DNA from 2 places in the Synergistes jonesii genome. Region 1 is predicted to be linked to the other one. Evidence: riboswitches for the same ligand, from Rfam matches in the RefSeq annotation. Region 1 holds a riboswitch; the other holds the start of a gene.
What was found. Region 1 has a riboswitch for molybdenum cofactor ahead of EH55_RS10135 (substrate-binding domain-containing protein). Riboswitches for the same ligand answer to the same signal wherever they lie in the genome.
Positions count from the first base shown of each region.

Region 2: another riboswitch for molybdenum cofactor. It lies ahead of EH55_RS04295 (response regulator); the one in region 1 lies ahead of EH55_RS10135 (substrate-binding domain-containing protein).

Region 1 covers NZ_JMKI01000038.1:9,646-13,049, forward strand. The annotation lists gene EH55_RS10125 (substrate-binding domain-containing protein) at 1-459, opposite strand, end outside; gene EH55_RS10130 (ABC transporter permease) at 482-1,177, opposite strand; gene EH55_RS10135 (substrate-binding domain-containing protein) at 1,261-2,112, opposite strand; molybdenum cofactor riboswitch at 2,196-2,316, opposite strand; molybdenum cofactor riboswitch at 2,526-2,644, opposite strand; gene EH55_RS13590 (metallophosphoesterase) at 2,735-3,404, shown strand, end outside.
Region 2 covers NZ_JMKI01000016.1:53,540-56,943, reverse strand. The annotation lists gene EH55_RS04305 (sialidase family protein) at 1-271, shown strand, start outside; gene EH55_RS04300 (class I SAM-dependent methyltransferase) at 342-1,112, opposite strand; molybdenum cofactor riboswitch at 1,323-1,440, shown strand; gene EH55_RS04295 (response regulator) at 1,517-2,212, shown strand; gene EH55_RS04290 (molybdopterin-dependent aldehyde oxidoreductase) at 2,507-3,404, shown strand, end outside.

The DNA.
Region 1 (3,404 bases):
CCATACCTTCATTTCCGCCACATGTGTGCCGGACATGTCTCCGCGGCTGATAAACGGAGCCTTCGCTTCCGCTATCTTTTTAAGGGCCTCCGCCGCCGATTTCATCCCTTTGATTCCCGCGGGGTCCCCTTCGGGGCCGAGGATCACAAAGTCGTTATACATGAAATCCCTGCGGTTCTGTCCGTAGCCTTCCGCTATAAACCGGTCTTCAAGAGCTCGCGCGTGAACGACGACGAGGTCGAAATTCCCCGTCTTCGCCTTCTCCAGCGTCGCGCCCGTGCCGGCCTTTTCAATGACGAATTCCGTTCCCGTCTTGGCCTTGTAGTTGTCGGCAAGAAGCGGGATTATGCCAGCGTCCACCGGTCCTATCGTACTTGAAAGCCTGATCGTGCCGGCGAAGGCCGGCGCACAGATAAGAAGAAAGACGACGGCCGCGATAAATCTTTTAATTTTTTTCATAACGTGAAAGCACCATCCTCATTTAATTTTGTGTCCTGCGGCGCAGGAAAGACAACGATATGTTAAGCAGCAGCGATATAAGTATCAGAATCACGCCAAGCGCGATTCCCAGCGCGAAGTCGCCCTTGCCCGTCTCAAGCGTTATGGCAGTAGTTATGGTCCGCGTGTGCCATTTGATATTGCCGCCGAGCATCATCGCCGAGCCGACCTCGCCGACGATGCGCCCAAGCGCCGTGAGAGCCGCGGTGAGAATCAGAAATCGGGCTTCCCACAGGCTCGCCGCGGCGAGCCTCGCGCCCGACGCGCCGAGGGTCAGGAGCGTCTGACGCAGACGGCAGTCGAGCCCTTCGACAGCGGAGGCGGTGTAAGCCGCTACGATAGGCGTGCCCAATATCACCTGCCCTATAGCCATTCCTTCGACGGTAAAGAGGAGCTCCCAGCCGCCGAGAGGCCCGCGGCGCGAAATGAACGCATAGACCAGAAGGCCGATCACGACGGTAGGCAGCGCAAGAAGCGTATCGGTCGCGGCGCGCACGGCACGCTTGCCTGGAAAGCTAAAATAGCCGAGCGCGAAGCCGAGCGGAAGTCCAAGCGCCAAGATCGCCGCCATAGAAAGGGCGGTCAAGCGCAGAGTGGTGGCGAGAATGACCATCGTCTCCTCGTCCTGCGCGTACAGAAGCCTGAAAGCCTGCACAAATCCGCGGGCGATAAAATCCATATAGCAACCCCCCGGTTCAGCCGTTATCCGTCATAAAAAACGGACAGGCGCTTCTGCGCGTCTGTCCGTCGACGAAAGCCGGTTTAATGCCCGTAGCGCGTTTCGGCTTCGGGGAAGAAGAGCTGCTTGCCTTCGACCTTGAAGTCCGCTATATCCTTCTGGACCTTTGAAGAGGTGATCCAGTCGATATACTTGAGCGCGAGGTCGTACTTAACGTTCGGGTGCTTCATCGGGCTGACCGCCATCACGCTGTACCTGTTGAGCAGCTCCTTGTCGCCTTCGCAGATGATCACGAGGCCCTTTCTGCCCTCAAGCCCCGCCTCATACTTTATGAACGTGCCGCGGTCGGAGAGGGCGTAGCCGTTCTGTTCGTCTGCGATGTTTATCGTCTTGAGCATCCCCTGTCCCGTCTGCACGTACCAATCCGCCTTGTCGAAGTCCTTAACGCCCGCCCTTTCGAGCAGCTTAAGCTCCGCCGTGTGAGTGCCTGATTTATCGGCGCGGCTGACGAGCTTCTGTTTTTTGGCGGCTATCGCGGCGAAGGCCTGCACGACCGGCTTGCCCTTGACGCCGGCCGGGTCGTTCGCGGGGCCGATGAGGACGAAGTCATTGTACATGACCTTGCGGCGGTTCACCCCCGCGCCCTCCTCCATGAACCTATCCTCCTGCGAAGGCGAGTGAGTCAGGACGACGTCCACGTCGCCGTTGCGCCCGTATTCGAGAGCCTTGCCGGTACCTACCGAGACCCACTGGATCTCTATGCCGGTATCCTTCAAAAGGATAGGAGCGAGATAATCAAGAAGGCCGGTGTTGTCCGTGCTCGTAGTGGTGGCCATACGAAGCACGGGCGCTTTCGCCGTCGCGAACGAGCCGAAGACAAGCAGGCAGGCGACAAGGCACAGCGCGATAATGGAACTCTTTCTGCTGATACGCATGGGTAAAAACCCTCCTCGTGTAATTTGTGCCGCATTGCGGCCATAATAAAACCCGCGCGGCAGGGAGGAAGGAAAAGAACGTTCACGCACTTTCGCTATCCCCTTTCCATCACGGGAGACGGCCCCGTTTCCAAGGCCGCCCTAACGACCGCCTTCCATAGCCGGAAGGCCGTAGGAAGAACAGTTTCAGGGACGTTATGACGCATACGCTTCGCCGCAGGCCAGGCAAAAACCTGCGACGCCGTTATTGTACACTATCACGGCGCGCTATTTCAATACGTACAAAATATATACAATGAAATTAGGCGAGGAATGTTGGGGGCATTCCTCGCAGAAGTGGAGAGTTGTTGTGTTTAAAACGTTCCTGATAAATAAACGAGCCGTACCCCTTTGTACAGAGCACGGCCCCCGATAAGCAGAGCAGCCCTTCTCCTTTCCAAAGGGAGGCCGCCGCGTTTCCTCGACGACCCTGTCGGCAGGAGAGCCATGGATCACCTTCTTTAGGCTCGGCTGCTCGGAGAATCATTTTTTATCATTGTCGTTTATGGTACAATAAATGCTGGAAAAAGACAAGCGCTAAAAGCTTTTTTGCAGAATTTTATGCCGAAATGGGGGCGATAGCATGACTACACTGCGCATCCCGCCCAACATTCCCAAGCCGACGCTTGAAGAGATGAGGGCATGTCCTATCATAAAACAGTTCGACGACCTCGGAATATGGTTCGGCATCAACCCGCCGTGCATCGACGCTCGCGAGATGGTCCTCCACATCTCCGACACGCCTCAGACTATGTACCATTATCTGCGTAGAGCCCTGCGCAGATTGAAGCCGGCGTGGATAGTCCACACTGGGGACTTCGTCGACAATGTGAAGCTGGAAAAACGCCCGGGGTTGATCGACCTCTATCGCAAAAAAATCAAAGATTTTTTTGCGATTCTCGACGAAGAGGATTACGGCGCGATCGTCGTCACCGGAAATCACGACGACGTCCCCACGCTCCTTTCGTACAGGCACAACCCTTCAGTACAGATTTGGACCACCCCAGGTTCCTTCTCGCTGGGAAAATTTTCCTTCCGCGCGGGGCACACCTATGAGGACGTCATGACGGAGCCTGCGCAGTATAACCTCTACGGGCACAACATGGTGCATCCCTCCGGTGTAGGCGCCAACGGCAATATGTACCTGAACGGACTGCAGGCAATGTACCTTATCCACATATACAGCGGCGAAGTGACCGCTATCCCCTATCCGCCGGGGACGGACGACGCGCGGCTCCAGCGCAGGCGGGTCT
Region 2 (3,404 bases), on a different contig from region 1:
ATCTGAGCTGCTGATGACGCTCTGCTATCAGCGCGCCGGAAATTATAAATCGGACAGGGGCATAGCGTTCGCGTCGAGCAGGGACGGCGGCGTGAGCTGGCGCGTCTTCGGCGACGCGATCGAGCCGGGAAAATATAATTTCTGTAAAAAGAGCCTTTACAAGGGCTCGCTGCTGAAGGACGAAAGAGGGGCGTTCAGGCTTTACTTTTCTGGGCAGGACGAAGAGAATCACTGGTTCACGGCGCTGAAGAGCTCGGGGCTCCCGCTCTGAGCGCGCCTGCCGGCGCGATAAAAGAGCGCGCCCTTCGTATCGTCGATAGGCGAAGGGCCGCTCTAAATTTTTAAGCGGAGTACGGCTGTTCCTCGGGCTTAAGCGCGAGGAAGCGCAGACGCACGTAGTCGGCCGTCCAACCGTTCTTTTCGCTGTAGAGGGCCGGACGGCAGTAACCCTCGACCTCCTTGTAGAAGCTTTCGCGTTCGTCAGCTGTGAAGCCGGCCGTATGGCTGTGGGAAAAAACTTCGAGCCAGCCGCGCAGCCCCGCCGGCAGCTGTGTCGGGCAGTCGAAGCGCGCGATATATTTTATTTTGAAGCCCTGGCTTTCGAGAATCTGCGAGAAGGCCCCGAGCGCGGGGAACTTCCAGGGGTTGCGCGCCTTGTAGTCTATGCCGCGCTTTATCAGCGCGATCTTCATACCTTCGCGGATTATGCGCACACATCCCTCGCCGCCGCACTCCGCCGCGAAGCGTCCGCCGGGCTTGAGAAGATTCCAGACGCGACGCGAAAGCGCGTAATGGTCCGGCATCCAGTGAATCGCGGCGTTGCTCATCACCGCGTCGAATTTTTCATTCGTCTTAAGGGTCTGCGCGTCGGCGACGAACGCGTCGACGCCCTCCGCCTTCGCGGCCGCGACCATTTCGGCGCTTGAATCGACACCTACCGCCGAGCAGCCCGCCTCTGCGAGCTTCTTTGTCAAAATCCCCGTGCCGCAGCCGAGGTCGAGTACTCTTTCGCCCCTCTTCGGCTCAAGGAGCTTGATAACGGCCGCTCCGAAATTCGGCACGAACTCCGCGTTCCTTTTGTATTCTCCCGGATCCCATATTTGATTTGCCATTGACAGGCACCTCTTTCATAAAGCGCTGCGGCCGGCCGGCAATACGTTTGACGCCGCGCCGTTGGATTTTGCTCCGCCACTATTATAACCGACTTGCGCCGGCCCTGCGCCGGGTGTGAATCGTCGAACTGTATTATCTAAAAAGAGAGCGCCGAATCGCAAATTTTTCTTGACGTAAACATTTATTTTGCTATAATTTTAATTGAAATTAAAAGATTAAATCCCCGAGTCAAAGCCCCTGCGAATTTTATTCATGGGACAAGACCAATGGGTGTCTTTGGAAACGGAGGCGCCTCCCGTTTTGGAAAGGGGAAGGGTTGGCAGGCCGTATTTGTTACGCCTCTATGTATTTTCGCCGATTCTTCCGCGCGCCGGACATACCGATGAAGAGAGGATGAGCGAAAATGCAGAGTTTGAAAGTTCTTATAGCCGAGTCCGACCCGCTGCTCCAAAAATTGTATTCCGACGTGATCATAAACGACAGCTCATTCACGCTTCTTAAGTGCGTCTCGAACGGCGGGGAGCTTTTCGACGCGATGAAGTGCGTCGACGTCGATCTCGTGCTGCTCGACCTCTTCCTTAAAGACTTCGACGCCATGGCCGACTTGGACGAGCTGCGCAAATCCTACTCGCGCACCGATTACATAGTCGTCTCCTCCGGAGAGAATCCGGAGCTTGTGCGCAAGGCCCTCTGCATAGGCGTCTTCGAATTCCTCGTGAAGCCCTTCTCCTTCGACAGGTTGCGCGCCGCGCTGAAAAATTATCAGATATACCATCATTCGCTGACCGGCAGGACGCGCCCGTGGCAGCAGGAGGACCTTGACGCGCTGCTTGCGATGAAGAGCCACGATCCGTCGTGGAGCGCCAACCGCTCGATACCGAAGGGGTTGCAGCTGAAGTGCCTCAACGACGTCGAAACCTTCCTCAAGGAGCACGACGCGACGTTTTCCGCACAGGAGGTCGGCGAAAGCCTCGGCCTCTCGCGCTCGACGGCGCGCCGCTATCTCGAATTCCTTACGATGAGCGAACGAGTCGTCGTGGAATACGCCTACCGCAGGGTGGGAAGGCCCGAGAAGCGCTATCGGATGGCGCTCTTATAATTACAATACAGATGGAACTCAACGGCGTTATTAAAAACAAAAAAATGGACAAAAACGGGAAGCCCGGCGAAGCCAAAGGCTTCCTTTTTTATTTTCCGTGAATTTAATTGAGCACAACTGTATCAAAAAGGCACATAATGTTTCTTTTTTAGCCTAAATGTTGCGCCATTTTCTGAACTTATGTATGCTTTGTATAGAGAATTTAGACTTTTGTTGCAACAATGTTGCAATGAAGTTTAATGGCATTAAGCGTCCATCGTTTGAAAAAAATTAAAATGTGAGAGGAGTTTTCAAATGGCAAAGGAAATGTCAGCGGCTCAGCTATCAGCAAGCTATGTAGTCAAGAATCTTACCATCAACGGGGTTCCGCGCCGTGTGATAGGCAAGCCGGACGTAACGCTGCTTACAGTCCTCCGCGAACAGCTCAAGATGACGGGTACGAAGCGCGGCTGCAACTGCGGTCAGTGCGGCGTCTGCAACGTCATCTTAAACGGCAAGGTCGTCCGCGCGTGCATCACGCGCTGGAAGAGCGTTCCCGAGTTCTCGCAGATCACGACTATCGAGGGCGTAGGCACGCCGGAGAATTTGCACGCGCTGCAGTGGGCGATGATAGTATGCGGAGCGATCCAGTGCGGTTTCTGCACGCCGGGCTTCATCATGTGCGGCAAAGCGCTCCTCGACGAGAACAAAAACCCGACGCGCGAAGAAGTCCGCGACTGGTTCGGCAAGAACTGGATGGCCTGCCGCTGCACCGGCTACAAACAGATAGTAGACGCGGTGATGAAAGCCGCGGCGATCCTGCGCGGCGAAGAGAAGATAGAAGACCTCGCCAAGATGTACAAGCCGGGCGATTCCGTTTGGGGTTCGAGTCTCCCGCGTCCAAACGCGGTATACAAGGCGACGGGCCTTTGGGACTTCGGCGACGACGACCGGCTCAAACTGCCGGAAGAATTCCTCTTCGCCTATCCCTACGCGCTTGAAGGAGTCCGTCACGCGAAGGTCAACAAGATAGACGTCAGCGAAGCGGAAAAGAGCGAAGGAGTGAACTGCGTAGTAACTTACAAAGACGTCTTTGCCAACAGAGGCACAAACCGCATATACGGTCAGGTCAACTGCGCCTCCGCCCTCACGGACGGATGGGAGCACCGCATCATGGTCGAAGAGGGCGACAAGATCCGCCAGTGGGGCGAGG